3 regions of the Streptomyces sp. NPDC045968 genome follow, and region 3 is predicted to be linked to each of the others. Evidence: riboswitches for the same ligand, from Rfam matches in the RefSeq annotation. Region 3 holds a riboswitch; each other region holds the start of a gene.
What was found. Region 3 has a riboswitch for cyclic di-AMP ahead of AC07FA_RS12840 (M23 family metallopeptidase). Riboswitches for the same ligand answer to the same signal wherever they lie in the genome.
Positions count from the first base shown of each region.

Region 1: it holds a riboswitch for cyclic di-AMP, as region 3 does, so the genes downstream of both, AC07FA_RS08110 (M23 family metallopeptidase) here and AC07FA_RS12840 (M23 family metallopeptidase) in region 3, are expected to answer to the same signal.
Region 2: it holds a riboswitch for cyclic di-AMP, as region 3 does, so the genes downstream of both, AC07FA_RS26155 (transglycosylase family protein) here and AC07FA_RS12840 (M23 family metallopeptidase) in region 3, are expected to answer to the same signal.

Region 1 is NZ_JBWKLF010000002.1:552,419-562,516, reverse strand. Features, by position in the region: gene shc (squalene--hopene cyclase) at 1-73, shown strand, start outside; gene AC07FA_RS08145 (phosphorylase family protein) at 73-726, shown strand; gene hpnH (adenosyl-hopene transferase HpnH) at 733-1,752, shown strand; gene dxs (1-deoxy-D-xylulose-5-phosphate synthase) at 1,798-3,708, shown strand; gene AC07FA_RS08130 (aspartate aminotransferase family protein) at 3,705-5,102, shown strand; gene AC07FA_RS08125 (helix-turn-helix domain-containing protein) at 5,168-5,776, shown strand; gene AC07FA_RS08120 (DUF6126 family protein) at 5,803-5,976, shown strand; gene AC07FA_RS08115 (tyrosine-protein phosphatase) at 5,990-6,802, opposite strand; cyclic di-AMP (ydaO/yuaA leader) riboswitch at 7,353-7,511, shown strand; gene AC07FA_RS08110 (M23 family metallopeptidase) at 7,516-8,484, shown strand; gene AC07FA_RS08105 (SGNH/GDSL hydrolase family protein) at 8,671-9,525, shown strand; gene AC07FA_RS08100 (STM4011 family radical SAM protein) at 9,511-10,098, opposite strand, start outside.
Region 2 is NZ_JBWKLF010000009.1:297,992-308,089, forward strand. Features, by position in the region: gene AC07FA_RS26130 (SurA N-terminal domain-containing protein) at 1-67, shown strand, start outside; gene AC07FA_RS26135 (nucleoside triphosphate pyrophosphohydrolase) at 102-1,076, shown strand; gene AC07FA_RS26140 (SEL1-like repeat protein) at 1,118-3,427, shown strand; gene AC07FA_RS26145 (cytochrome P450 family protein) at 3,424-4,812, shown strand; gene AC07FA_RS26150 (transglycosylase family protein) at 4,918-5,928, shown strand; cyclic di-AMP (ydaO/yuaA leader) riboswitch at 6,219-6,390, shown strand; gene AC07FA_RS26155 (transglycosylase family protein) at 6,394-7,101, shown strand; gene eno (phosphopyruvate hydratase) at 7,452-8,732, shown strand; gene AC07FA_RS26165 (FtsB family cell division protein) at 8,835-9,305, shown strand; gene AC07FA_RS26170 (DUF501 domain-containing protein) at 9,438-9,968, shown strand; gene AC07FA_RS26175 (Ppx/GppA phosphatase family protein) at 10,021-10,098, shown strand, end outside.
Region 3 is NZ_JBWKLF010000003.1:691,063-701,160, reverse strand. Features, by position in the region: gene trmB (tRNA (guanosine(46)-N7)-methyltransferase TrmB) at 1-60, shown strand, start outside; gene AC07FA_RS12850 (PrsW family intramembrane metalloprotease) at 177-1,691, shown strand; gene AC07FA_RS12845 (aldo/keto reductase) at 1,697-2,641, opposite strand; gene AC07FA_RS12840 (M23 family metallopeptidase) at 2,785-3,828, opposite strand; cyclic di-AMP (ydaO/yuaA leader) riboswitch at 3,840-3,993, opposite strand; gene AC07FA_RS12835 (PP2C family protein-serine/threonine phosphatase) at 4,278-5,447, opposite strand; tRNA gene AC07FA_RS12830 (tRNA-Met) at 5,716-5,789, opposite strand; gene AC07FA_RS12825 (sulfite oxidase) at 5,900-7,042, opposite strand; gene AC07FA_RS12820 (FAD-binding oxidoreductase) at 7,291-8,673, shown strand; gene AC07FA_RS12815 (hypothetical protein) at 8,766-9,017, shown strand; gene AC07FA_RS12810 (ice-binding family protein) at 9,148-9,348, opposite strand; gene AC07FA_RS12805 (transposase) at 9,745-10,098, opposite strand, start outside.

The sequences.
Region 1 (10,098 bases), on a different contig from region 3:
GCTCACCGCGCTCGGCCGGTATGTGTACGGCGATCCGTTCGCCGACCGCGCCCCCCTCCGTAAGGGGGCCTGATGGGCCATGCGCAGGGGCCGCCCGGCCCCGCGAGCCCGCTCCTGATCGCCTGCGCGCTCTCCATCGAGCACCTCGCGCTGCGCAGCGGCAGGAGCGGCGGGGCCCCGGGCCCGGTGACCGTCATCAGGACGGGGGTGGGGCCGAGGGCGGCCGAGGCGGCCGTCGGGCGCGCGCTGGGCCTGGAGCGGGCGGCCGGCGCCGCGGTCATCGCCTCCGGCTTCTGCGCGGGCCTCGCGCCCGGCATGCACCCCGGGGACCTCGTGGTGGCCGAGGAGACCCGGGACGCCCGTGGCCGGTCGGCCTGCACCGGCACGGACGTCCTCGTCGACGCCCTGGCCAGGGCGGTGCCGGGCCGCACCGTCCACACCGGTCCGCTGACCGGATCCGACCATGTCGTACGCGGACCCGAGAGGGCCCGGCTCAGGGGCACCGGAGCCATCGCGGTGGACATGGAGTCCGCCGCCACGCTGCGTACCGCACTGCGCGACGGGCCGCGCGCGGTTGCGGCCGTACGGGTGGTCGTGGACGCTCCAGAGCACGAGCTCGTCCGTATTGGCACGGTTCGCGGTGGAATATCAGCTTTCCGTGTTCTCCGTGCTGTCCTGCCGGCTTTCCATGAATGGCACCGATCTTTGCTGCTCCCCAGGAGGTGAGCCCAGATGGCCATGCCGCTCCGTCAGTCCATCAAGGTTGCGACGTATCTCATCGAACAAAAGCTCCGCAAGCGGGAGAAATTCCCGCTGATCGTCGAGCTGGAGCCCCTGTTCGCCTGCAATCTGGCGTGCGAGGGCTGCGGAAAGATCCAGCATCCGGCAGGCGTGCTCAAGCAGCGCATGCCCGTGGCCCAGGCCGTCGGGGCGGTGCTCGAATCAGGTGCCCCGATGGTGTCCATCGCCGGCGGCGAACCGCTGATGCACCCTCAGATCGACGAGATCGTACGGCAGTTGGTGGCCAAGAAGAAATACGTCTTTCTCTGCACCAACGCGATGCTGATGCGCAAGAAGCTCGACAAGTTCACCCCCTCGCCCTACTTCGCCTTTGCCGTGCACATCGACGGGCTGCGTGAGCGGCACGACGAGTCCGTTGCCAAGGAAGGCGTCTTCGACGAGGCGGTGGCGGCGATGAAGGAAGCCAAGCGCCGGGGCTTCCGGGTCACCACCAACTCCACCTTCTTCAACACCGACACTCCGCAGACCATCATCGAGGTCCTCAACTACCTCAATGACGACCTCAAGGTCGACGAGATGATGATCTCGCCCGCCTACGCCTACGAGAAGGCCCCCGACCAGGAGCACTTCCTCGGTGTCGAGCAGACCCGTGAGCTGTTCAAGAAGGCCTTCGCGGGCGGCAACCGGGCCCGCTGGCGCCTCAACCACTCACCGCTCTTCCTGGACTTCCTGGAGGGCAAGGCCGATTTTCCGTGCACGGCGTGGGCGATCCCCAACTACTCGCTCTTCGGCTGGCAGCGGCCCTGCTATCTGATGAGCGACGGGTACGTACCGACGTACCGCGAGCTCGTGGACGACACCGACTGGGACAAGTACGGACGGGGCAAGGACCCGCGCTGTGCCAACTGCATGGCGCACTGCGGCTACGAGCCGACCGCCGTCCTCGCCACCATGGGTTCGCTGAAGGAGTCCCTGCGCGCCGCACGGGAGACCATCGGCGGGAACAGGTGACGTCCATGACCGTGAGCTGAAACCGGACCAGAGAGGGGCCCGAGCGTGACGCTTCTGGAATCCATCAAGGGGCCGCAGGATCTCAAGGCACTGAGCGGACCGGAACTCGACGAACTCGCCGGTGACATCAGAAAGTACCTGGTCCGCGCGGTGTCCAGGACCGGTGGTCACCTCGGGCCCAACCTCGGGGTGGTGGAGCTCTCCATCGCCCTGCACCGGGTCTTCGACTCGCCCGTCGACCGCATCCTGTGGGACACCGGGCACCAGAGTTACGTGCACAAGCTCCTCACCGGGCGTCAGGACTTCTCCAAACTGCGCGGAAAGGGCGGTCTCTCCGGCTACCCGTCCCGTGAGGAGTCCGAGCACGACGTCATCGAGAACTCCCACGCCTCCACCGTGCTCGGCTGGGCCGACGGCCTCGCCAAGGCCAACGAGGTGCTGGGCCGCCCCCATCACGTCGTCGCGGTCATCGGGGACGGTGCGCTCACGGGCGGGATGGCCTGGGAGGCGCTGAACAACATCGCGGCCGCCGAGGACCGTCCGCTGATCATCGTGGTGAACGACAACGAGCGCTCGTACGCCCCGACCATCGGTGGCGTCGCCGACCATCTCGCCACCCTCCGTACGACCGACGGCTACGAGCGCTTCCTGTCGTGGGGCAAGGACGTGCTCCAGCAGACCCCCGTCATCGGGCAGCCGCTCTACGGATCGCTGCACGGCGCCAAGAAGGGGTTCAAGGACACCTTCGCCCCGCAGGGCATGTTCGAGGACCTGGGCCTCAAGTACGTCGGGCCGGTCGACGGTCACGACACCGCCGCCGTCGAGGCCGCGCTGAGCCGTGCCAAGCGCTACCACGGGCCGGTGCTCGTGCACTGCATCACCGAGAAGGGGCGTGGCTACCCGCCCGCGCTCTGTGACGACGCCGACCGGTTCCACACCGTCGGCGTGATGGACCCCCTCACCTGCGAACCCCTCGTGCTCCCCGCCGGCCCTTCCTGGACCTCCGTCTTCGGCGACGAGATCGCCGCGATCGGGGCAGAGCGGCCCGACGTCGTCGCCATCACCGCGGCCATGCTGCACCCCGTGGGACTCACCAGGTTCGCCGAGGCGTTCCCCGGCCGGATCTGGGACGTGGGCATCGCCGAGCAGCACGCGGCCGTCTCGGCGGCGGGTCTGGCCACCGGCGGTCTCCACCCCGTCGTCGCGGTCTACGCGACCTTCCTCAACCGGGCCTTCGACCAGTTGCTGATGGATGTCGCCCTGCACCGGTGCGGGGTGACCTTCGTCCTCGACCGGGCCGGAGTCACCGGGTCCGACGGGCCCTCCCACAACGGCATGTGGGACATGTCGGTGCTCCAGGTCGTCCCCGGACTGCGGATCGCCGCCCCGCGCGACGCGGACCAGCTCCGCGCGCAACTGCGCGAGGCCGTCGACGTGGACGACGCCCCGACCGTGCTCCGCTTCCCCAAGGAGTCGGTGGGGGAGCCGGTTCCGGGCGTCGGACGGATCGGCGCCATGGACCTCCTGCACCGCGCCGACGATCCCGACGTGCTTCTGGTGTCGGTCGGCGCGCTGGCACAGGTCTGCCTCCAGGCCGCCGACCTGCTCGCCGGCGCCGGTATCCGCTGCACGGTCGTCGACCCGCGCTGGGTGAAGCCGGTCGACGAGCAGCTGGCCCCGCTCGCCGCCGGCCACCGGCTGGTCGCCGTCGTCGAGGACAACAGCCGTAGCGGAGGCGTCGGTTGGGCGGTGGGACAGGCGATGCGCGACGCCGGAGTCGACGTACCGCTGCGGACGTTCGGCATTCCCGAGGAGTTCCTCGCCCACGCCAAACGGAGCGAGGTGCTCGCCGACATCGGACTCACGCCGGTGGAGATCGCCGGCCGGATCGGCGCCGCCCTCGCGGCCGGGCGCGCGAAGGCGCAGCAGCCGCTGCTGAAGGAGGGCGGGGCATGAAGGACGACAGGCCCAAGGGCTTCGATCTGACGCGGCTCCTCGCCGAACGCGGGGGAGAGCGTTACGAGCTGCACACCAGACACCTCAACCACCAGCTGCCGCGCATGCTCCGCACGATCGGCTTCGACAAGGTCTACGAACGGGCCGAGGGCGCCTACTTCTGGGACGCGGAAGGCAACGACTACCTCGACATGCTCGCCGGATTCGGGGTGATGGGACTCGGCCGGCACCACCCTGTCGTACGCAAGGCGCTGCACGACGTCCTCGACGCCTCGCTGGCCGACCTCACCCGGTTCGACTGCCAGCCGCTCCCCGGACTGCTGGCCGAGAGGCTGCTCACCCACAGTCCGCATCTGGACCGGGTGTTCTTTGGCAACAGCGGTACGGAGGCCGTCGAGACGGCACTGAAGTTCGCCCGGTACGCCACCGGGAAGCCCAGGATTCTGTACTGCGCGCACGCCTTCCACGGGCTGACGACCGGCTCCCTCTCGGTCAACGGGGAGGCCGGCTTCCGCGACGGGTTCGCCCCCCTCCTGCCGGACACCGCGATCGAGCTCGGTGACCTGGACGCCCTGCGGCGCGAGCTGAAGCGCGGCGACGTCGCGGCGCTCGTCGTCGAGCCAATCCAGGGCAAGGGAGTGCACGCCGCGCCGCCCGGCTTCCTGCGCGCCGCTCAGGAGCTGCTGCACCGGCACAAGGCGCTGCTCATCGTGGACGAGGTGCAGACGGGCCTCGGCAGGACCGGCGACTTCTACGCGTACCAGCACGAGGACGGTGTCGAGCCCGACCTGGTCTGTGTCGCCAAGGCGCTCTCCGGCGGCTATGTGCCGGTCGGGGCGACGCTCGGCAAGGACTGGATCTTCAAACGTGTCTACTCGTCCATGGACCGGGTCCTCGTCCACTCGGCGAGCTTCGGTTCCAACGCGCAGGCCATGGCGGCGGGTCTCGCCGTACTCGCGGTGATGGAGGACGAGGAGACGGTGGCGAACGCCCGCCGTACGGGCGATCTGCTGCGTGAGCGGCTGGCCGCGCTCGTCGACCGCTACGAGCTGCTGCACGAGGTGCGCGGCCGCGGCCTGATGATCGGCATCGAATTCGGCCGGCCGTCCTCACTGAAGCTCCGCAGCCGCTGGACCATGCTCCAGGCGGCCCGCAAAGGCCTCTTCGCGCAGATGGTCGTGGTGCCGCTGCTGCAGAAGCACCGGATCCTCACGCAGGTGTCCGGGGATCATCTGGAGGTGATCAAGCTGATTCCCCCGCTGGTCATCGGTGAGCCGGAGGTGGACCGGTTCGTGAGCGCCTTCACCGCGGTGATGGACGACGCGCACGGCGGGGGCGGGCTGATGTGGGACTTCGGCAGAACCCTGGTGAAACAGGCGGTCGGCAACCGCTGATCCGCAGGATGTGCCTCTGAGGCAAAAAGTTTGCCTCAGAGGAAGGATCCTGGCCCAATGGAGTCATGAATCCTCCTGACGAAGGGGCGGCCGACGAACTGCCCGGGGTCGCTCCGCGCCTGCGTGACCTGCGCCATGGCCGAGGCCTCACCCTGGAGACCGCCGCCCAGCGGGCGGGACTCTCACCCGCCCATCTCTCGCGGCTGGAAACCGGCCGCCGACAGCCCTCGCTGCCCATGCTGCTGGGTCTGGCCCGCGTCTACGGTACGACGGTTTCCGAGCTTCTGGGGGAGGCGCCGGCCCAACGTGACGCGATCGTCCGGGGCGGCCCGTTCACGGGCGCCGAGGCCGACGGCTGGATGTACCGGCAGGCCGGCGCTTCCGGCCGGGCCATGCAGGCGCTCCGCGTCCGGGTGCCGTACGGCGCACAGGGCGACCTGGTGCGCGTCCACCCCGGCGAGGAGTGGCTGTACGTGCTGGAGGGGCGGCTGAGGGTCGTCCTCGGTGAGACCGTGCACGACCTCGGACCCGGGGACAGCGCGCACTTCGACTCGCTCACCCCGCACCGGATCGCCGCCGCCGACGGCGGCGGCGCGGAGCTCCTCTTCGTCCACACACTGCTGCAGAGCCCGGCGGCCGAACTCTGTCTGGGCAGCGGACTCCACCGCCGCTGACCCCTGACACCGAAGGAAGGACTGTCATGTCCGATTCAGAGCACTACGATCCACTCAGCCCGCGGTCCCGGAAGAACTACGAAACACAGGAGCGGAAGTTCCCGCGTGGTGTCGTGATCAGGCTGGTCGCCTACCTGGTCGCTGGACACGTCTTCGCGGCCTTCCTCTACCTGCTGTTCGAGGTGGCGGGCAAGGGCTGAGGCCGACGGGTGGTCACGCCGCCTCGGTGAGGCGTTCCCGCAGCCGGTCACGGGTCTCGGGGGAGAGCTTCAGCCCCTCGGTGAGGTAGCGCTCGGTGCCGCCCCAGGTCTCCTCGATCGTGCTGAAGGCGGCCGCCAGATAGTCGGCGCGCGCGCCGAAGAGCGGGTTGAGGAGCTCCATGACCTCGTCGGACATACCGACCGCGGAGGTGTCGCTGCGCTGCACCTTGTACCGGCGGTGGGCGTCGTTGGACATCAGGTAGTCCGCCTCGATCGCCTCGCGCTCCACGCCGACGGCGAGCAGCGACACGGCTATGGACAGCCCCGCGCGGTCCTTGCCCGCGGCGCAGTGCATCAGGGCGGGGACGCTGTCCTCGGCCAGGGCGTGCAGCACCCGGCTGTGCTCTCCGGTGCGCTCCTTGATGATCGCGCGGTACGAGGCGATCATGCGGTCCGCCCCCTTGCCGTCCGCGAGGATCGAGCGCAGCTGCTGGATGTTGCCATCGCGGACCAGCCGCCAGAACTCGGCACCGTCGGCCGGGTCGGAGAGCGGGATGCTGACGTTGCGCACGCCCGTCAGCTCCACGTCGTGGCCGTCGAGCTTGCGGTCGGCCGCGTTGCGGAAGTCGAAGATCGTGTGCAGCCCGAGCCCGTCGAGGAACGCCACGTCCTGCTCGGTGGCGTGCGCCAGGTGACCACTGCGGTAGAGCCGCCCGAACCGCACCCGGCGGCCGTCCGTGGTCGGCAGGCCCCCGACGTCACGGAAGTTGCGCACACCGGTGAGCTCCGTGTGCGTCGGGGGGACCTGCGGCAGCTGCTGCGTCACGGTGACTCCTGGAGTGTCTGGCGTCGGCGCTGCTCGCCGACGAGGGCACGGTCGTGACGATACGACATTGATTCCTCAGGCAATCATCTTGCCCCGGAGGCCGCCGTTCCGTGCGGCGCCGTAGCCCATCGGGCTTACGCGGTCGATGATGTGCGGAACTGTTCGAATCTGGGGGCGATGTGGACGTCGGGCATCAGGAGAGCCGAGCGGGCTCCGGGGTGATCTCGACGCGAGGGTGCTGAGGCTCCGTCGAATTCCGTGATCGAGGCATGTCCGTATTGGCGTATTTAGAGGAACATGCCCTGCTTATGGGGGAGATGGCGGTCGACGGGTGAGCGGGATCATATCCGTGACGGTGTGTGGCGGCCCGGCCGACGGGTATTCCGCGCACCGTACGGAATGCCAAGATCCGTAATCCACGGAGTGTGACGGGAAATCCGCGCCGGAATTGAATCGTGCATTCCGGTGCGTCGGGCATGGCTTGTTCCGGCCGTCCCTGCTCGCTTACGGTCACCGTCAATCCGGACGGACCGCCTAATCCTGCCGCCGCCCGGAATCCGCACCCACTCACGCGTGGCAGGAGCGGGGGACCCAGGTAAGCCGCCGGTCCGGAGGAATCCGGAACGGCTCGGGGTGAAGTCGCGCCAGCGCGACCGGGCATCTCCAGCCCGAACCCGACAGCTCACCTCGTAGGCGCCGGAGAGGAATGCCCCATGCCCGCAAAGGGTAAGCACCGTCGTACGAAGTCCAGCCCGATCACCCGTGGCATCTTCGCCGCCGGGACCGGCGGCGCCGTCCTCGCCCTTCCGCTGATCGGCGCCACCGGTGCGCACGCCGCGGAGCAGGCCGCGCCCGTCACCAAGCCCGCCGCCGCCTCGGTCGCCGCGGCGCACACCGCCCCCGCCGCGGTGTCCAAGGCCGCCCCGAAGACCTACTCCGTCGTCTCCGGCGACTATCTGTCGAAGATCGCCGCCGAGCAGAAGATCAAGGGTGGCTGGCAGAAGCTGTACGAGGACAACCGCGAGGCCGTCGGCGAGAACCCGAGCCTGATCTTCCCCGGCACCGAACTCACCCTCGGCGCCAAGGCGTCCGGCTCCGCCGAGGCCGCCCCGTCGAAGGCCGCCGCCCCGAAGGCTGCCGCTCCCAAGGCCGCCGCCCCGAAGGCCGCCCCGTCGAAGGCCGCGGCTCCGAAGGCGGAGACGTCCTCCAACTCGGCCTCCTCCGCCGCCGAGTCGGCCACCTCCACGGACACCGGCGCCTCGGAGAGCAACAGCTCCGGCTGGACGACCCCCGTGGAGAACGCCACCGTCACCACGCCGTACCGCGCCTCCGGCTCCATGTGGTCCAGTGGCTACCACACCGGCGCGGACTTCCAGGCCGCGTCCGGCACCAGCGTCCGGGCCATCGGTCCCGGCACCGTGGTCTCGGCCGGCTGGAGCGGTTCGTACGGCAACGAGGTCGTCATCAAGCACGAGGACGGCATGTACTCCCAGTACGCCCACCAGACCTCGCTGAACGTGTCGGTCGGCGACACCGTCACCGGCGGCCAGCAGATCGGCCTCTCCGGTTCCACCGGCAACTCCAGTGGTCCGCACCTCCACTTCGAGGTCCGCACCGGCCCGAGCTACGGCTCGGACGTCGACCCGATCTCGTACCTGCGTCAGCACGGCGTCTCCATCTGAGACGAGCAGCGGTGAAGAAGGGCGGTGCGCGGCGGCGCGCCGCCCTTCTTCGCGTTCTCACCGGTGCGACCGGGGCCACCACTTATTCCGGCTTTACCAAAAACTGACCGGGTGGTCTATCTCACCACCCGTCAACCCCTTATTACGGTCGCGTAGGTCACATTCGCAGGTGCAGGATGAGCGCTTGTGGCAGACGATTCGAAACTCAATCAGCGCGGTCTCCAGAACGTCATCGGCGTCAACAGCGTCATAGGGTCGTACGCGGCGATTGGCGACAGCTTCACCGAGGGCGTCGGAGATCCCGGCCCCGGCGGGACCTTCGTCGGCTGGGCGGACCGTTTCGCGGTGCTGCTGGCGGATCAGCTTCCGGTCCCCGACGACGGGACGGGCTCGCTCGCATCACGGCACGGCGGTTTCCGTTACGCCAACCTCGCCGTACGCGGACGGCTCCTCGACCAGATCGTCGAGGAACAGGTGCCGCGGGCCAAGAAGCTGGCACCCGACCTCGTGACCTTCTGCGCGGGCGGCAACGACATCATCCGGCCGGGGAGCGACCCCGACGACGTGGCCGAGCGCGTCGAGCGCGCCGTCGCCGACCTGACCGGCGCGGTCGGCACCGTCATGGTCACCACCGGTTTCGACCCCCGCCACATGCCGGTGCTGCGGCACCTCCGGGGCAAGATCGCCACGTACACCGCCCATGTGCGCTCCATCGCCGACCGCTACGACTGCCCGGTCCTCGACCTGTGGTCGCTTCGGTCCGTGCAGGACCGCCGGGCCTGGGACGACGACCGGCTGCACCTCTCGCCCGAGGGACACACCAGGGTCGCGCTCCGTGCCGCCCAGGTGCTCGGCATCGACGTGCCGGCCGACCCCGACCAGGCATGGCCGCCGCAGGCCCTGCGCCGCCCGCTCGACGTCCGGCGCGACGACATCCACTGGGCCCGTGAGCATCTGGTCCCGTGGATCGGACGGCGGCTGCGCGGCGAATCCTCCGGGGACCACGTCGAGGCCAAGCGCCCGGATCTACTGCCGCTCTAGAACCCGCTCCGGCCCGGTGAGAGCGCGCCGGGCCGGTATCCGCTCCAGCACGCCGCCCGCGAAGACGTCGTACAACGGCAGCGTCTCCAGGTGCACATAGCCGATATGGCAGTCGCAGACGGCGAGGGGACAGCCGCGCGGGCCCAGGGCCCGGCGGTAGCTCCCGTCGTAGAGGTTGCCGAGCTCCGCACGGACGAAATGGCACCGGCGCACCGTGCCCTCGCCGTCCACGGAGATGACCGACTCACCGGTCCGGCAGGGCAGCCCGGCCGAGGTGTGGGGGTGCCGGCTGTACGGGAACAGGGGGTCCAGAGCCGTCCAGTGGTCCGCCTCCTCGTCCGTATAGGTGTGCCCCTCGGCGGCGTTGACCCAGAGATAGACCTCGTCGGGCAGCGCGGCCCGCAGCCGCCGCGCCTCGTCGAGGTGATCGTCGAGTCCGACGATGCCGACGCTGTGCCGGACACCCAGTTCAGCGAGGTCGCGGCAGGTGCCGAGGAACCGGTCGTACGGAGTCTGGCCCGGGTGGTACGTGCACCACAGGGCCACCTTGCCGAGGTCGGCGTCCGCCAGCCA
Region 2 (10,098 bases), on a different contig from region 3:
CTACAAGGCGCCGTGGATCACCCAGGTCACCGAGTTCGAGCAGCCAGCACCCGAGGCAGGCGCCTGACCGGGGCGGCAGCGGACCGGGGTAGGTTCGAGGGGTGAACGCTGAAGCCCCCGGCGACCCCGGCCGTATCGTCCTGCTCACCGCCAGCCACCGGGTGGCGCCCGGACTGCTGTCCTGGCCCGCCTGGCAGACCCTGCACGCGGCGGACCGGGTGCTGTGCGGTGAGCCGCACCATCCGCAGCTGCCGTATCTGCGCGAGGCGGGCGTCACGGTCGAGCACGGCGTGCCCACCGCCCAGGAAATCGTCGACGACTGCGTGGGCGGCCGGACCGTGGTGGTCCTGGTGGGCGGCGAGGGGAACCAGCCGCTGACCGACGGCCTCGCGCGGCTCGGCGGCTCGGGCCGGGTGCGGATGCCGGACCTGGAGCTGCTGCCCGGTTCGTACGATCTGCCGGGCGCCCGGCTCCTCGATCTCGTCCAGGTCATGGACCGGATCAGGCGCGACTGCCCGTGGTCCTCGCAGAAGACGCACAAGGGCCTCGCCAAGTACGCCATCGAGGAGGCGTACGAACTCGTCGAGGCGATCGAGGACGGCGACCGGGACGAACTGCGCGAGGAGCTCGGGGACGTACTGCTCCAGGTCGTCTTCCACGCCCGGATCGCACAGGAGGACCCGGACGAGCCGTTCGACATCGACGATGTCGCGGCCGGCCTCGTGGAGAAGCTGATCCACCGCCACCCGCACGTCTTCGGTGACGAGAGCGCCGAGACCCCCGAGGACGTCCACGCGCACTGGCAGCGCACCAAGGCGATCGAGAAGCAGCGCGACTCGGTCACCGAAGGCGTCCCGCTCGGTCAGCCCGGGCTGGCTCTGGCCGCCAAGCTGGGCAGCCGGGTCCGCGGCGCGGGACTCGATGTCGCGCTCCCCGCGGGTGACTCCATCGGGTACGAACTCCTCGCCCTCGCCGTACGGGCCGAAGAGGACGGGACCGACCCCGAGGCCGCCCTGCGCGCGGCGGCACGCACCTACCGCGACGCGATCCTGGCGGCGGAGGGCAACACCCGTTAGTACGGTGGCTCCAGGGCCGGTCGAGGTGTGGGGGACAGCGCGTGAGCGGGGAGATCGAATCGCTGGCCGATGCCGTGCTGAGGGCGTTGGCGGACGACAGCCGCAGTGACTACCTCTTCGGTGTGTACGAGGAATCGCGGCCGGGGATCGCCGAGGCGTTGCGGCTCCGCAGGATCCTGAGCGGGATGCGGCACTTGGGCGGCGTCGACCCGAGGGAGCGTCGCGAGCTGGTCCGGCGGCTGAAGGATGTGGCGGCGCAGGACCCCGACGCGGTGTCGGAGCTGCGGACGTTCTTCCCGGCGCAGGGGGGCCTGGCGGCCGGCGTACAGGAGGTTCCGCAGGACGCGGTGCTGGTGGACCCGGCGCACAACTCCGTCACTGGCGGCACCTTCATGGGACCGGTTCTGGGAGACGGCACCCAGTACAACTACTTCGGCCCGGGTGCCCACGCCCCGCTGCCCGCCGTGGCGCACTGGCTGACGCTCGACATCGCCGACCCGATCGCGCTGGGGGTGCGGCGCACCCGCCGGCTTCCGGAGGAGCCGCCCCTTCCGCCGTACGCCGGACGTGACTGCGACGCGCGGCTCGGCACCCTGGTACGGGCCGCGGCCGGGCAGGGCGGTCTCGTGCTGGTGACGGGCGAGCCGCTGTCGGGGAAGACGAGGACGGCGTGGGCGGCGCTGTTCAGCAACATGGCGGGTGCGACGCGGATCTACGCACCGCCGCCCGGTACGGACCTGCGCGGGCTGCCCGCCGTACTGCGTGGCCGCGGTGACGAGTCGTGCGTTCTGTGGCTCGACGAGCTGGAGGGGCACCTCGGCGAGAACGGCCTGACGGCCGCCGTCCTGGCGGAGCTCGTCCAGCAGCGCACGGTCGTGATCGGCACGATGGCCGACGAGGCGTACGACGCCCACCGCTTCGGCGCGTCCGCCGGCGCGCGGGTGCTCGGCGGCGTGGAGCCGGTCGAGCTGACCTGCGCCTGGTCCAAGAAGGAACTGTCACGGTTCAGGAAGCGCCTCGACGACCCCCGGCTGCGCGGCGCACACGAAGGGCGCGGCGCCAGGGGCATCACCGAGTACCTCGCCGTCGGCCCCGAACTCGGTGACCTGTGGCGCCGGGCACGGCGCGCGCGGGGCCGCGGTCGCGGCCACCACCTGGTGCGCGCCGCGATCGACCTCGCCCGCTGCGGGGCCCGTGGCCCGCTCCCGCTCGACGTACTGCGCGCGGCGCACGACGTGTACCGGGACTGGCCGTGGTCCGAGGAGGAGACGTTCGACGCCGCGCTCGCCTGGGCGGCCGAGATCCGGCTCGGGGTGACGGGGATGCTCGTGCCGGGCCCGGTGGAGGGCACCTGGACGGCGTTCGGTTCGCTGGTCGCCGAAGTGGAGGACCAGGGCGCGAAGGCCCGTCCCGTACCGCTGGAGATCTGGCCGTTCGCCCTGGAAGCGGTACGGGGTGACGAGTCCGGGCGGACCGAGGTCATCACGAGGGCCCGCCGGTGGCTGACCCCGCGGGCGGACGGTGACCCGGACACCATGGCGGTCCTCGGATCGCTCGAACAGGAGTTGGGCGAGGTGGCGGCGGCCGAGTCCTGGTACCGCAAGGCGGCGGACGCGGGCAGTGCGCGGGCGGCGGCCGTGGTGGGGGGACTGCTCGTCGCGCGGGGCGCCGGCGCCGAAGCCGTCCCGTATCTGGAGAAGGCCGCCGCGACGGGGGACACCGCCTCGCAGAACAGGCTGGCCACCGTATTGAGGGAGCGCGCCGAGTTCTGGCTGACCAGGGCCGCCGAAGCGGGGGACGGCGAAGCGGCGTGCCGGCTGGGGCACCTCCTCCTGGCGGACCGGTCGCACGAGGCGATGCGGTGGTACCGCAGGGCCGCCGACAGCGGGTACGAGGGCGTCGCCAGGAGCATCGGCAACCTCTTCCACGACTGGCAGGACCTGGAAGAGGCGGAGACCTGGTATCGCAGGGCCATCGCCCATGGCGACAGCAGGGCGGCGAACCCCCTGGCGCTGATTCTGGAGGAGCGGGACGAACCGGCCGAGGTGATCGAACCGCTCTACCGGATGGCGGTGGAAGCGGGCGACATCAGCGCACTGGCCAATCTCGGCTACTTCATGAAGGCGCGGGGGCGGCTGGACGAGGCCCGGCGCTGGTTCGAGGAGGGCCACGCACGGGGGAGCTACGACGCGGCCTACGCCATGGCCGTGCTGGAGCGGGACCAGGGGAACACGGCAGCGGCGGAGGAGTGGTTCGGCAAGGCCCTGGAGATCGGCCACCACGGCGCCGAGCGGGCGATCGCGGAGCTGCGGTCGGAGGGCGGGGAGGCGGCGGCTAACGTCGAGGGGTGAACGACAGCCCCGCCGAAAGCCCTGCCGACAGCCCTGCCGACAGGGCCGAGAGCCCCGCGGACAGCCCTGACAGCCCTGCCCAGGCCACGGCCGGCTGCCCCGTCGGCCACGCGGCCGCGGCGCCCGCCGCCCCCGAGCTCTTCACCTGGGAGTTCGCCACCGATCCGTACCCCGCCTACGCCTGGCTGCGCGAGCACAGCCCCGTACACCGGACGACGCTGCCCAGCGGGGTCGAGGCCTGGCTCGTGACCCGGTACGCGGATGCCAAGCAGGCACTCGCCGACACGCGGCTGTCCAAGAACCCGGCCCACCACGCCGGGTCGGCGCACGCCAAGGGCAGGACGGGCATCCCGGGCGAGCGTAAGGCGGAGCTGATGACGCATCTGCTGAACATCGACCCGCCCGACCACACCCGGCTGCGCCGTCTCGTCTCCAAGGCGTTCACCCCGCGCCGGGTCGCCGAGTTCGCGCCACGCGTGCAGGAGCTGACGGACCGGCTCATCGACAACTTCGTGGCGGAGGGCAAGGCGGACCTCATCCACGACTTCGCCTTCCCCCTGCCCATCTACGCGATCTGCGATCTGCTCGGCGTCCCGCCGGAGGACCAGGACGACTTCCGCGACTGGGCGGGCATGATGATCCGGCACGGCGGCGGCCCGCGCGGCGGGGTGGCCAGGTCCGTGAAGAAGATGCGCGGCTACCTCGCCGAACTGATCCACCGCAAACGGGAGGATCCGGGCGACGACCTGATCTCGGGGCTGATCCGCGCCAGCGACCACGGCGAGCACCTCACCGAGAACGAGGCCGCCGCGATGGCGTTCATCCTTCTCTTCGCCGGATTCGAGACCACGGTCAACCTCATCGGCAACGGGACGTACGCCCTGCTGCGCAACCCAGGGGAACGCGAGCGGCTTCAGCGTTCGCTCGCCGCGGGGGAGACGGACCTCCTGGCCACGGGGCTGGAGGAACTGCTGCGGTACGACGGCCCGGTGGAGCTCGCCACCTGGCGGTACGCGACGGAGCCCGTCGCGCTCGGCGGGCAGGACATCGCTCCCGGGGACCCCGTGCTCGTGGTCCTCGCCGCGGCCGACCGGGACCCGGAGCGATTCCGTGATCCGGACACGCTGGACCTCGCACGGAGTGACAATCAGCACGTGGGATACGGGCACGGCATCCACTACTGCCTGGGAGCGCCGCTCGCACGCCTGGAGGGGCAGACCGCGCTGGCAACCCTGCTGAGGCGCCTTCCTGACCTGCGCCTTGCGGCGGAACCTGACGATTTGCGGTGGCGCGGCGGCCTCATCATGCGCGGACTGCGCACGCTTCCGGTGGAGTTCGCGCCCGGCCCGCCGGCCGCGCAAGGTGACACTCCGTCAACTCTGTGACTTTCACGTGATCTCCGCTGCATCGACTTGTGACACACGTTCGAGTGCCGCTAGGTTCACCGTTCACCACAGCAGTCACATGTCAGTCACACGGAAGGCAATCCCATGGGCTCCGCGAACGGCAGACACCGCCGCCCTCGCCAGGCACCCGCCATCGTCGTCGCCGCAGGCGTGACGGGATCGGCCATCGCCATCCCGCTGCTCGGTGCGACCGGTGCGCACGCCGCCGACGCCTCGACCTGGGACCGGGTCGCCGAGTGCGAGAGCGGCGGCATGTGGAGTGCGGACCTGGGCAACGGCTACTACGGCGGCCTGCAGTTCTCCCAGGACACCTGGTCGGCGTACGGCGGCTCGGCGTACGCGCCCCGCGCCGACCTCGCCAGCCGCTCGCAGCAGATAGCCGTCGCGGAGAAGGTCCTGGAGGACAAGGGTCCGCAGGCGTGGCCGAGCTGCGCGGTGATCTCCGGGCTCGCGCTGGACGGGTCCCTCCCGGGCGTCGACCCGGGCGGCGTGCCCTCCGCCGAACCGTTGGACCCGCTGTTCCCGTCGGACGAAGCGACGGACGAGGCGGCGGGCGAGGCGGCGGACGAAGCCACGGACGAAGCGAACAAGAGCGGCGAGAGCGACAAGGCGGGCGAGTCGGGCAAGTCCGGCGACATGACCGGGCCTGTCGAGTCCGACAAGAACGGCGCGACCGGCGAGTCGGCCGGGTCCGAGGACTCCGGCGCGACGGCCCCGCCCTCCACCACGCCGTCCCCCGAGGCGTCCGACGCCCCGGCCGACGCGGACCAGGGCGGCGGCAAGCACCGAGGCGCGCCGGCGCCCGAGGCGAGCCAGGACGTCGACCCGGGCAGCGGGCGCGACTCCGGCCGGCACGCCTCGCGCGGTGACGGCGAGGCGCGCGACGGGGGTGCGGCGAGCCTGGACGGCGACTACACCGTCCGGCCCGGAGACAATCTCTGGGCGATTGCTGACGCACAGAAGGTTCCCGGCGGCTGGACCGAGCTGTACGAGGCCAACAAGGGCGAGCTGGGCTCCGACCCGGACCTCATCCTCCCCGGGCAGAGCCTCGATCTGGGGCTGTCGGACAGCGCGGAGAGCTCCGCGCTCAACTGATCAAATTCGGGAAAACGCCCCAAAATCGAGGGCAGTTCAGAGGCCTATGTCCACTTATGCGTAAGTGAGACATGGGTCTCTTTGCTTCAACTGGCGTGCCACGGCCGGGTGGTGCGCCTGCGCCCCCTCTGGCCTGCGGAAACGTTTGATCGCCCAGAGCAAGTAAGACCCGAATGGCCGGTATGTCCCTCTTTGAAAGTGGGGGTTGCCTATGTTTACGGTCGGAACCGCTCGCACCGCGGGCCCCGTCGACCGTCACGCCGAATCCTGCCGTCGGTCGAAGGGAACAGACGCGTAAAGCGCCGTAGGCAGGAGCGGGGGACCCAGGTAAGCGCCGGGCCCGGTCGTCGAAGGACGACTGAGGACCGGCTTGGGGTGAAGTCGCGCGCTAGGACGTGCGACCGGGCAACTCACTTGGCCCGAACCCGACAGCTCACCTCGTAGGCGTCGGTGAGGAGAAGCTCCATGCTGTTTTCCAGCAAGGCCAAGCACCGCCGCCCGTCCAAGGCCGTCCGTGTCGCCACGCTCGCCGGTGTCGCCGGTGCCGCTGTGGCCGTCCCGCTGATGGGCGCGACCGGCGCCTCCGCCGCCTCCGTCGCCACGTGGGACGCCGTGGCCCAGTGCGAGTCCGGTGGCAACTGGTCCATCAACACCGGTAACGGCTACTACGGCGGTCTGCAGTTCTCGCAGTCCAGCTGGGCCGCCGCCGGCGGTACGCAGTACGCGTCCCGCGCCGACCTGGCCACCAAGTCGCAGCAGATCGCCACGGCCGAGAAGCTTCTCGACATGCAGGGCCCGGGCGCCTGGGCCTGCGCCGGTGCCGGCAACCTGACCAACGACGGTGTGGACCCGGGTGTCGACACCGGCTCCGCGCAGAGCGGCGGCGCCGAGCAGCAGGCCCAGCCGGAGCGCCAGGCCGAGCAGCCGGCCACGCGCAGCGAGCAGCGCACCGCCCCGAAGACCGAGGCGCCGAAGACCGTCACCACCCCCACCGGCGAGAAGGTCGAGAAGGGTGACGGCGAGTACAAGGTGAAGACCGGCGACACCCTCAGCAAGATCGCCGCGAAGCAGCACGTCAAGGGCGGCTGGGAGAAGCTGTTCGAGCTGAACGACGACATCGTCAAGGACGCCGACCTGATCTTCCCGGGCCAGCAGCTCCACCTGACGAAGTAGTACCTGGGACTCTCCTCCCCCTCGGGAGGGTGTCCGGCGGCATCCCTCCCGCTCTGCTCCCCGACCCGGCGCGCTCTCCCCCGTGCGCGCCGGGTCGGGGTCGTTTCGAACGCGAGCGCACCGCCGAACGGGTCCGGCTCGCACGGTCCCGGCGCCGTTGATCGTTCAAGTGTTGTAGTTACTGGCCAGTAAATTTCTGGAGCTTTGCCCGTGAATGCATACCCTTGGGTCCTTTTTCGTCCCAGGGGACGGGCGCCCGGCTGGCCGATGGGGTCCGGCCGGATAGGCTCGTGCCGCAAGGCCACAGTGACCCTGCACAACCAGTGTCATATCCCAGAAGGAGATGCCTCGTGCCGTCCATCGACGTCGTCGTAGCCAGGGAAATCCTCGACTCCCGGGGTAACCCCACGGTCGAGGTCGAGGTTGGCCTCGACGACGGCAGCACGGGACGTGCTGCTGTTCCGTCCGGCGCCTCCACCGGTGCGTTCGAGGCCATTGAGCTTCGCGACGGAGACCCCAACCGCTACATGGGCAAGGGCGTGGAGAAGGCCGTCCTCGCCGTCATCGAGCAGATCGGCCCGGAGCTCGTCGGGTACGACGCCACCGAGCAGCGCCTCATCGACCAGGCGATGTTCGACCTGGACGCCACCGAGAACAAGGGCTCGCTCGGCGCCAACGCCATCCTCGGCGTCTCGCTGGCCGTGGCGCACGCCGCCTCCGAGGCCTCCGACCTGCCGCTCTTCCGCTACCTCGGCGGCCCGAACGCGCACCTGCTGCCCGTTCCGATGATGAACATCCTGAACGGCGGCTCGCACGCCGACTCCAACGTGGACATCCAGGAGTTCATGATCGCGCCGATCGGCGCCGAGTCCTTCTCCGAGGCCCTGCGCTGGGGCGCGGAGGTCTACCACACGCTGAAGAAGGTCCTCAAGACCAAGGGCCTGTCCACCGGTCTCGGTGACGAGGGCGGCTTCGCCCCGAACCTGGAGTCCAACCGCGCCGCCCTGGACCTCATCGTCGAGGCCATCAAGGAAGCCGGTTACGTCCCGGGCCGCGACATCGGCCTCGCGCTCGACGTCGCCGCGTCCGAGTTCTACAAGGACGGCGTGTACGAGTTCGAGGGCAAGTCCCGCTCGGCCGCCGAGATGACCGAGTACTACGAGGAGCTCGTCTCCGCGTACCCGCTGGTCTCCATCGAGGACCCGCTGTACGAGGACGACTGGGCCGGCTGGAAGGTCATCACCGAGAAGATCGGCTCCAAGGTGCAGATCGTCGGTGACGACCTCTTCGTCACCAACCCGGAGCGCCTGGCCCGTGGCATCGAGGAGGGCTCCGCGAACGCCCTGCTCGTCAAGGTCAACCAGATCGGTTCGCTGACCGAGACCCTGGACGCCGTCGAGATGGCCCAGCGCAACGGCTTCAAGTGCATGATGTCGCACCGCTCCGGCGAGACCGAGGACGTCACCATCGCCGACCTCGCCGTCGCCGTGAACTGTGGTCAGATCAAGACCGGCGCCCCGGCCCGCTCGGACCGTGTCGCCAAGTACAACCAGCTGCTGCGCATCGAGGAGATCCTCGACGACGCGGCGGTGTACGCGGGCCGTTCGGCGTTCCCCCGCTTCAAGGGCTGATCACCGGCCCCTCGCGGCCGAAGTCACCAGCCTCCGTCCGTCCCCGCACTCGGTCCCGTACCGTGTGCGGGGACGGACGTGCGTAACGGGGAGGCGTGAGACATGGCCGGGAAGGACCGCGACCGGTTCTCCACCGCGACCAGGCTGCGACTGCTCGGTGAGCAGACCGCGGCCCGCGTCTACCGGTCCCAGAACCGGCGCCAGGCCCGCCGCTCGCGGCTCACCGGCCGCGCCGCGTTCCTCGCCCTGGTCGTCTGCTCCCTCGTGGTCGCGCTCGCGTACCCGATGCGGCAGTACGTCTCCCAGCGCGACGAGATCGCCGACCAGGAGCGCCTGTCGCAGGAGGCTCGACAGCGGACCGAGGAGCTGCGCGACGAGAAGGCGCGGCTCAAGGACGACGCGTACATCCGGCGGCTGGCCCGTGAGCACCTTCATTACGTACGTCCGGGGGAGACCGGTTACACCGTGATCGATCCGGAAGCGGCCGAGGACCGCCGCGGGGAGCCGGGCACGACGGACCGCCCCTGGCACTCGAACCTCTGGGACGGCGTGGACAAGGCCGACCGCCCCTGACCGGCGCCACACGACCGGCCCGCACCACCGGCATCACCGCATCAACCGCATCAACCGCACCACCGCATCATCAGCACCACCCGCACCACCCGCACCATCTGAGAAGCACCTTCGAGCAGAACCAAGGCAGGCATGGACACCCCCCCTCCGCAGACCGCATCCACCACGCCCACCGACGCGGACATCGGCGCGTTCGAGCAGCAGCTCGGGCGCCCGCCGCGCGGGCTGCGCGCCATCGCGCACCGCTGCCCCTGCGGCAACCCGGACGTGGTCGAGACGCAGCCCCGTCTGGAGGACGGCACGCCGTTCCCGACGACCTTCTATCTGACCTGTCCGCGTGCCGCGTCCGCGATCGGCACGCTGGAGGCCAACGGGGTCATGAAGGAGATGACCGAGCGTCTGCAGACGGACCCCGAGCTCGCCGCCGCGTACCGCGCGGCGCACGAGGACTACATCGCCCGCCGTGACGCCATCGAGGTCCTGGAGGGCTTCCCGAGCGCGGGCGGCATGCCGGACCGGGTGAAGTGCCTGCACGTCCTGGTCGGCCACTCCCTGGCGGCCGGCCCCGGGGTGAACCCGCTGGGCGACGAGGCGATCGCGATGCTGCCGGAGTGGTGGGCGAAGGGGCCGTGCGTGTCGCCGTGCGGCACCGACGGGGCCTGACAGCCCCCGCCACCCGGGGCGGAGCCCCGTAACGACCACCACAGGAGCCCGTATGACCCGCGTTGCCGCCATCGACTGCGGTACCAACTCCATCCGTCTGCTCGTCGCCGACGCCGACCCCGGTACGGGC
Region 3 (10,098 bases):
GAGGGCCAGGGCCTGGACAAGGGACACGTCGTGCACGACCTGCTCTTCGCCCGCGTCTGAGTCCGCCGGACGCCGTCGTGCCGCCGTGCCGCCGGCTCTTTCCGGGCCGGATGCTTCCCGGCCACGCGCCCCTCGCCCCGTGGTCAGGTGTCGGTTCCCCTCGTTAGGGTCGTCGGGTGTACGAGTGGTCCGCGCAGCACCAGCAGCCGCAGCCGGCCGTCCCGGTTCTCGAGGAGCAACGGCTCGACGAGATCCTGGGCGCCGTGCCGGAGCGCGGGCAGTGGCGTGACCGGCCGCGCCGCGTCGGCATGGTGTGGCGCAGCAGGACGTTCCGTGCCGGTGCGGTGATCTCCGTACTCGCGCTCTGCGGGCTGCTCATCCTGTCCCTGGTCCGCGAGCAGACCGGTACGCAGGGTTTCCTCGTCGGGCTCGGGCTCGCCGTGCTGCCCGTGCCGCTGCTGATGGCGGCCTTCCGCTGGCTGGACCGGGTCGAGCCGGGCCCCTGGCGGAGTCTGTTGTTCTCCTTCGCCTGGGGGGCGTGCGCCGCCGCGCTGGTCGCGATCACCGCGAACACCTTCGCGGCGCGCTGGATAGCCACGGCGACCGCGGACCCGTCGAGCGCCGACACCCTCGGTGCGACGGTGATAGCGCCGGTCGTCGAGGAGAGCGCGAAGGCCGCCGCGGTTCTGTTGATCTTCCTCTTCCGGAGACGGGAGTTCAGCGGTGTCGTCGACGGCATCGTGGTCGCCGGATTCACCGCGACCGGTTTCGCGTTCACCGAGAACATCCTCTACCTGGGCAATGCCTTCGGCGAGGACCAGCAGTTGGGCAGCACGGGCATCGGTGCGGTGACGGCCGGGACCTTCTTCGTCCGCGTGGTGATGTCGCCGTTCGCGCACCCCCTGTTCACCGTGCTCACCGGCATCGGTTTCGGGATCGCCGCGCTCAGCGCGCGGCGCCACCGGGCCCGCCGGATCGTGGTCCCCCTGCTGGGACTCGCCCTCGCCATGGGGATGCACGCCCTGTGGAACGGCTCGTCGACCTTCGGCCGGTACGGCTTCTTCGCGGTGTACGGGGCGTTCATGGTCCCGGCGTTCGCCCTCGTGACCTGGCTGGCGATCTGGTCGCGCCAGCGCGAGCTGCGCACGCTCGCCGCCGAGCTGCCCGCGTACGCGGCGGCCGGCTGGCTCTCCCCCGCCGAACCGTCGGCGCTCTCCTCGATGCGGGCCCGCGGTATGGCCCGTGACGTGGCCCGCCACTGGAACAGCGGCCCGGGCCGGGCCGGCGCCAGGGCCGCGGCCCGGTCGGTGGCCGAGTACGAGTCGTTCGCGACGTCACTGGCCGTGCTGCGGCGAAGGGCCCGGCGCGGGGCGGCGGGCGCGGACTTCGCCGTACGGGAGCGGGAGCTGCTGCACCACCTCTGGGAGCGCCGGGAGATCGCCGGCCCGGCACTCACGTACGCGGCGGGCCGGCTCAAGCCCCGGCCGTCGGCACCGCTCCCGGCCCCGCACCGGTGGTACGGCGGCTACAACCCGTACCTGAACCCGGCGGCGCCGCCCACCGGGCTCCCGTACCAGCAACGTCCGTACCAGGAACCTCCGGACCAGCAACATCCGTACCAGCAACGCCCGTACCACCAGCCGCCGTACCGTCAGGCCCCGTACGACTCACCTCGCCGTCCCGCTCGGTGAGCGTGTCAGGCGGAGGCTTCCGTGAGCGCCGCCTGCTCCTGCTCGGTCAGCCGGAGGCCGGCGACCGCGACGAGCGCGGGCACCTGCTCGACCGTACGGGCCGACGCGATGGGCGCCACCACGGTGGGACGGGCGGCCAGCCAGGCCAGGGCGACGGTGGCGATCTCGGCGCCACGCTCCGTCGCGATCGTGTCGAGCGCCGCGAGCACCTTCTGTCCGCGCTCCGACTCCAGGTGCTGGCCCGCCTTGTCGGCCCGCGGGCTGTCGACCGTGGCGCCCGCGCGGTACTTGCCGGTGAGGAAGCCCGAGGCCAGGGCGAAGTACGGGACGGCGGCGAGACCGGCGGCGGCGGCCGTGTCCTGGAGCCCGCCCTCGTAGGTGTCGCGTGAGACGAGGTTGTAGTGCGGCTGCAGAGCGACGTAACGGGCCAGCCCCTCGCGCTCGGAGAAGTCCAGCGAGGCCCGCAGCCGCTCGGGGCTGATGTTGGACGCGGCGATCTCGCGCACCTTGCCGTCCTTCACCAGCTGGTCGAGCGCGGTGATGATCTCCTCGACGGGGACGGTCTCGTCGTCGAAGTGCGTGTAATAGAGGTCGATGTGGTCCGTGCCGAGCCGGCGCAGCGATTCCTCGGCCGCTCCCTTGATGGTGGCGGCGGAGAGCCCCTTGTACGAGGGGTGGGCACCGACCTTCGTGGCGACGACGATGTCGGAGCGGTTGCCCCGCGAGGCGAGCCACTTGCCGACGACGGTCTCCGATTCGCCGCCCTCGTTGCCCGGCGCCCAGGCCGAGTAGGCATCGGCGGTGTCGATGAAGTTGCCGCCGGCCGCGGCATAGGCGTCCAGCACGGCGAAGGACTGTGCCTCGTCGGCCGTCCAGCCGAAGACATTGCCGCCGAGGGCGAGGGGGAAGACCTGAAGGCCGGAGGAACCGAGCGTACGGAGTGAAGTCATGGGTGGTTCAACCCCGTCCCCGGACCGCGCTATTCCACCAGGAGACGGCAGACCGGCAGCCCTGACGTCGGGGGGTGTGCGTCAGGGCTGCCGGGGTTCAGGTGCGTCCGGGGTGCGGGACGCGGTGTCTCAGCTGCCGGGTCTCAGATCGTCAGGCCCTTGCCGCGGAGCCAGCTCATCGGGTCGATGCCCGAGCCGCCGGCGGTGTGGACCTCCAGGTGGAGGTGCGCACCGCTCGCGTTGCCGGTGTCGCCGACGCGGCCGATGGTCTCGCCGGTCTTGACCCGCTGGCCCGCGCTGACGTGGATCGAGGACTGGTGGCTGTACGTGACCTCGGTACCGTCGTCGAGCTCGATGACGGTGTGGTAGCCGTACGACGTGTGCCAGCCGGCCGATGTGACGGTCCCGCCGTGCACGGCCTTGATCGGTGTGCCCGCCTGTGCCGCGAAGTCGAGGCCGGTGTGCTGGCCGGAGGACCACATGGAGCCGGACTGGCCGTACGTCGCGGTGATCGAGTACGAGGAGACCGGCAGGGCGTAGCTCGCGGCGAGCTTGGCAAGCCGCTCGGCCTCGGCCTTGCGCTCGGCGGCTTCCTCGGCCGCCTTCTTCTCGGCGGCGGCCTTGGCCTCCGCCTCGGTCTGCTGGGCCTTGGCCTCGGCTGCGGCCTTCTCGGCCGCCGCCTCCTCCTGGGCGGCCCTGGCCTCGGCGTCCGCGCTGGCCTGCTGCTGCTCGGCCTGCTGGAGGATCCGGGTGCGCAGCGCCTCTCCGGCGTCCGTCGCGCCCTGCTCGGCCTCGGCGGTGGTGATGCCGGCGGTGGTGAGCGGGGACGACACGGCCACCGTGGCGGTGTCCTTCGCGTCGGTGTCGCCGGACATCAAAGAGCCGACACCGGGAAGGGACTTGGCGTCGGGCAGATTGTCCGCGATGGAATCGGGAAGAGAGATGGAGACCGGCGGCTTGCCCTGAGCGGTGGCCATGCCACCCGCACCGACGGCCGCGATGACGCCGACCCCGAGGACGGTGGAACTACGAGCGAGACCGCGCTGCTTGGCTACGCGATGCCTGCCGCGAACCGGCCGGATGGACTCCTCCGTGGGATTCCATTCCTCCCAGGTCCTGTCCGGGCCGCCGAGAGTATCGGTGGCAAAGGGTGACGGGGCCTCGGGGGCAGGCTTGTTGGACGCCACGTGGGCGCACTCCTTTCCTTCCTTCTCGCCTACCGGGTTAGCTGACGGGTTCGGAGCAGGAAGGTCTCCTACGGGCCGCTCTGCCTCTCGCGAGACACAGGTGGCCCGATTCACCCCATGTAGGTGGTTCCCCGGTTCCCTTGCGGAATTCGGCGCTCGCGCACGGTGCCGCCTCTTGCGACGACTTGGACGACCGCGCTGCGTTATCGAACGTTAATAGACAGACGGGTGCGATTCCAAGCTGTTCCGAGTGATCGTTCGTGACTTTGGCCTGGACGTACCGGGATACAACCGGGTGCAATCGGGCGAGTTGAACACCCATCGAGGGGCAACCCGTTTCTGACGTTGTGTCAAATGTTATGCGGAGGGGCATCCTTCGATTACGGACGGTGGCCCCGTTCCGCAGCACCGGACGCGCGGCCTCCGCCGACGGCCCGTCACCCGGTGGCTCATTCCGTTCGTTCGCGGTTCCCCCGGCCCACGATCTTCACGGTCCTCCGGCGCTCGGGCTGCCCCTCAGCCGGCCGGCCGACCGCGAGCAGTGCCATGTCGTCCGTGGACCGGCCGCCCGTATGCAGGCGTACGTCGTCGATGAGCGCGGACAGCAGCTCCTCGGGCCCGGGGAAGATCCGCCCGCGCAACCGGTCCGCCGGATCGTAGAAGACACCGGCCGGGTCCCGCGCCTCGGAGAGGCCGTCCGTGAACATCAGCAGCGTCGTCCCCGCGGGCAGCAGCCACTCCTCCGACCGGTCCGGCCACACACCCAGATCCATCCCGAGCGGCAGCGCGGGCGAGGCCGACACCAGCACGTCCAGTTTTCCGTCGGCGTGCAGCAGGATCGGCTCCGGGTGCCCCCTGTTGACCAGCCTCACGAGGCCGGCCCCCGACGGGATCTCCGCGAGCGCGGCGGTGATGAACCCTTCCATCGCATCGAGCCCGCCGCGCCGCGTCCCCTCCCGCGCCAGCGCACGCTCCAGGCGCTGCGCCACGCCCTCCAGCGAACGCTCCTGCTCCGCGGCCTCCCGGAACGCCCCGATGACCACCGCCACCGCCCCGACGGCGTCGAGGCCCTTGCCCCGTACGTCCCCGACCACCAGCCGCACCCCGTACGGAGTGTCCGCGACGGCGAACAGGTCGCCGCCGACGAACTCGTCCGCCTGGGCCGCCTCGTACCGTGCCGCGACGTGGAGCCCGCCGATCCGGTCGGCCGGCGTGGGCAGCACCGCCCGCATGGCGGTCTCCGCGATGACCCGCGCCGACGCCAGCTGCTTGTTGCCCCGCCGGACGACACCGTTGACGAACAGGGCGAGCAGCCCGGCCGTGACCACGGTGACCAGCTCGATCACGGGCTCCACCTGGCTGAGCGTGCGGCTGTACAGGTCCAGCACCGCCATCACGAGAACCGCGGCGATACCCGTCCGGACCGTACTGGCCCGCGAGAAGAACGGTGCGGCGATCAGAGGAGCCGCCACGAAAAGGGGGACGGGGGTGAAGGTGGGCGGGGTGGTGAGGTCGAAGAGCGCACCGCCCGCGATCATCAGGGCGGGCAGCACGCGGACGAACCGACGGGCACGGACTCCCCCGACAGCTCCGCCCCGTCCTGTGTCGCGCTTCCCCACCTGAGTTTCTCCTGCCCGGGTCCGCCTACGGTTGCGGACGGTACCGCGCCCCATCCAGGCTGACCGGCGCCGCGCCGCGCGGCGACTCGTCATCGGCCAAAGGGGGGAGCGCGCGGAGGCGCTTCCCACGACCCGGTCACGCACTGTCCGCGAGCGCGGGCGGGATCATCACGCCGCGTCATGGGCCGAGCGGGCCGTCACGGCCTGCCGGACCCAGGAAACGACTCGGGCCCGGCACGCTGTGTGCGTACCGGGCCCGGTCCTTCAGTAGCGGGGACAGGATTTGAACCTGCGACCTCTGGGTTATGAGCCCAGCGAGCTACCGAGCTGCTCCACCCCGCGTCGTAAACACAACTCTACGGCATCCCGGACGGACTCATGACCACCCTCGCGGTCGCTCCTCACGGGCCCTCGTCGCGCGACCGCTTCCCGCGCCTCCCGGGCGACGGCGGTCAGCCGGTCTCCGGTACGCAGAGGACGGAGACCCGTTGCACGTGGTTGCTGCCGAAGCCGCCCCTGTTCCAGCGCTGGACGACCGGCTGCGTACTGCCGGTGGCGTCGGTGGCACGGACGCCGAGCACATGGCTGCCGGGGGTGGCCGCCCAGTGCGCACGCCAGCCCCGCCACGCCCAGGCGTGCGTACCGGAGTCGTACCCCTCCGGCGTGGTGAGCACGGCATCGCTCCACGTCAGGCAGGTGTCCGTGCTCACCTCGACGCGTACGACGGGAGCCCGCCCGGACCACGCGCGGCCTTCCAGCAGCACCGCTCCGGGCCGTACGACACGGGTCCGTGACATGAAGTCGGGGAAGCCCGGCGGGATCATCAGCGCCCGGGGAGCGATACGGGTGACCGCCTCGCCCGGCTCGTCGGCCTCCTGCCGGTAGCGGTAGGCGACCGCCTGCTGGAACCCGGCGAACGGGGTCGCGGTGAGGGTGATCTCGCGCAGCCACTTCACGGACGCCATGCCGTACCAGCCGGGCACCACCAGCCGCAGCGGAAAGCCGTGCTGCGGCGGCAGCGGCGCTCCGTTCATGCCGTACGCGACCAGCACCTCCGGGTCGGAGCCCCCGGCCACGTCGAGGGGCAGGCTCCGCCGGTAGTCCTGCTCGACCCCGCGCTCCACCCCGTGGTCCGAGCCCCCGAAAACGGCCTCGACGGCGTCCGCCTCCACACCGGCCTCGGCGAGCAGCAGCCGCAGGGGCACACCGGTCCACTCGGCCGTGCCAACCGCCTCGACCAGCCACGGCTGGCTCACGGGCCTCGGCGTCAGCCGGGCGCGGCCGTTGCCCGCGCACTCCATCGTCACCCGGCGCGTGACGGCGGGGAACGACCGCAGGGCCGCCAGGTCCAGCGCCAGCGGAGTGCGGACCAGGCCGCCGACGGAGAGCCGCCAGTCCTCGGCCCGGGCGGCGGGGATGTCGTAATGGACGAGTACGTAGTGGAGGCCGGGCGGCGTGACCTCGTAGCGCAGGGCCTCCAGCGGGAGTCCGTGGTTACGGGCCGCGAGTGCCAGCTCCTCCGGGCCGACTCCCTCGGCCGGCCCGGCGAGGCGCCCGGGAGTGCTGATGCCGTCGAGGCGTCCGTGCCCGTCCATGACTTCATGGTGCTCCCGTGCCCGGGCCCGGGCCTTCCGGCGCACGGTGCGTGTCGTCCCGCACACGCTGCGGCGGCCCGATTGCGCGGGTTCCGGACCGGCGGGAGGCTTGAGTTACCTGCCCCGCGGTGCTGGTCCGCCTGTGACTCGCGGGGGTGCCGGAGCGTCGGCGTACCTCTGCTGCCGGGCTGACGGCAGGCGGCTACGGCCGGATGCGTCGCGGTCCGCGCACCGGCGAGGAGAGTGCTATGGACGGCACGACATTCGAAGCGATGGAGACGGCGCTGCGCGGCCCGGTCATCGGCCCGCAGGACCCGGATTACGGGGAGGCGCGCACGATCTACAACGCGATGATCGACAGACGGCCCGCGGCGATCGTGCGGTGCCGGGACACGGCCGACGTCATGGCAGCGGTCGACTTCGTCCGTGACAACGGACTCGAACTCGCCGTCCGGGGCGGCGGACACAGCGGCGCGGGCCTGTGCCTCGTCGACGACGCCGTCACGATCGACCTGTCCCCGATGCGCGGCGTACGGGTCGACCCGGCCACGAGCACGGCCCGGGTCGAGGGAGGCGCGCAGCTCGGCGACCTCGACCACGCGGCGCACGGCTTCGGCCTGGCGACCCCGGCGGGCATCATGTCGACGACGGGCGTCGGGGGGCTCACCCTCGGCGGCGGCCACGGTTACCTCACCCGCAAGTACGGCCTCACGGTGGACAATCTGCTGTCCGCCGACGTGGTGCTCGCGGACGGCAGCTTCGTCACGGCGAACGAGAACGAGAACCCCGACCTGTTCTGGGCGCTGCGCGGCGGCGGCGGGAACTTCGGCGTCGTCACCTCGTTCGACTTCCGGCTGCATCCGGTGGACACGGTGGGCATGGGGATCACCGTGTGGCCGCTGGACCTGATCGGTGACGTGCTGCGCTGGTACCGCGAGTTCATGCCGCAGGCCTCCGACGACCTGTACGGCTTCTTCGCGTCGCTGACCGTTCCGCCGGGGCCGCCGTTCCCGGAAGAGGTCCAGGGTCAGAAGATGTGCGGGGTCGTGTGGTGCTTCACGGGGGACCCGGCCGGGGTGGAGGAAGCCCTGACGGTCGTCAACGAACCCGGTCCGCCCGCCTTCCACTTCACCTCACCGATGCCCTACCCGGGGCTCCAGACCCTGTTCGACCAGCTCATCCCCAAGGGCCTCCAGTGGTACTGGCGCGGGGACTTCTTCGACCGGATCACGGACGAAGCCGTCGATGTGCACGCCAGGTACGCGGAGAGTCTTCCCACCGACCTGACGACAATGCACCTCTACCCGGTCGACGGGGCGGCGTCCCGGGTCGGCCCGGACGACACCGCGTGGGCCTACCGGGACGCCCTCTGGTCGGGCGTCATCGCCGGCATCGACCCGGACCCGGCCAACGCGCGGGAGATCACGCAGTGGAGCGTCGACTACTGGGACGAGCTGCACCCGCAATCCATGGGCGGCGCCTACGTGAACTTCATCGGCGAGGGCGAGAGCCGGGAGCGCGTCAGGTCCACCTACCGCGGCCACTACGACAGGCTCGCCGCCGTCAAGAAGACGTACGACCCCGACAACCTGTTCCACGCCAACCAGAACATCGAACCGCCGCCCGCGTGACCGTCAGCTCGTCCCCCCAGGGGTGACCCGTCCGGGTGCATGTGGAACCGACCACCCCACCGGATCACCCCTGTTGCCCAACAATGTCTCCCTTGTCACGCACCACGCCCGGGGAGACCATGCGAACCCGTACGACCATCACCGCCGCACTCGGAGCAACGCTCCTGCTCACGGCTCTCACCGCCTGCGCGCAGTCCGAAGCGGAGGTACGAGCCACGTGCGAACGGGCCCTGGACAACAACTCGACGCTCAGCAACCGCCCCACGGCATGCCTGGACGTGCCCGACGAGTCCTACCGGACGCTCCTGCTGGTCTACGACCTCAAGGCGGAGGGCCTCGACTGAGAAGGGCCTCGACCGGACGTGCCTCACTCCCGGGGGCGGCGCGTGGTCGCGCTCAACGACCCCGGCGTCAGACACCGGGGTCGCCCTTCCAGGCCGGTCGCACGTGAGAGTGTGCCGACCCTCTCTCATGCTAAGCCCGGTGCATATTCCGGGCATCCGGGGCCTCGTACGCGAGGCGCTCCTCGCCCCGCGCGGGACGGGTCACGGTCCCATCGGCCAGCAGCCGGCCATTGATGGTCGCCCCCGTGGTGGCGGTGATCGAGGTGTCGGCCAGGATCGTGCCCACGAACGTGGAGTCGGTACCGAGCGTGGCCCATCTGCCAGTACACATTGCACGGCGACGATTCCCGGCCGCGCAGAACCCCCTGATTCGGCGGCTGGCATATTACGCGGGAAAGCAATCAAATCCCGGCTCATCCGAACTGGTTCGCTGAGGTCGAAGAATGTGGCGCGAGATCTGTGGAAATGATCAATACGCCGAATTCCGTCGTTCTCCATCCGGCTCGATGGGGTCCGCAGCCCGCCCGCGCAATCGTGCGCGGACGGCCGTCGGTCGGCATGTCTGCCAGTACACGGATCGCCCCGCCCGTGCCCGCGCGGCGGCCTGCCGCTTCCCTGCTGGTCCTCGTCCACGAGGATCGTTGTGTCTACGCACGATCTTGGGTGACCGTCGTGGCGGGTCGGGTACGGGACGCCCGGGAATCGCTCCCCGGGGGTGGCACCGGCGTCAGCCGGTGTCTTCTCGCTTCAACACCGCCTGCCCGGAACCCTTGCGGGAGCCAGGGCTTACGGAAGCTCTGCGAGCGTTTAAGGTCTCCCCCCTATCGGAGGCGACCGGTGTGCGCTGACCGCGCGCCGCGTACACGACGTTCGCGGCGCTGCTCTCGTGACGGTGCAGTACGCCACCGCACGACGGGCAGTAGAACCCTCTGCCGGAAGCGACGGAGCTTGGGTTTCGCTCCCCGCATTTCCCGCAGGTACAGGCGGCCTGTTCGGCCCTGTCCAGAACGACGAGCTGCGAGCCGTACCAGACGGTCTTGTAGGTGAGTTGCCTGCGCAGCTCGCCCAGACCGGCGTCCAG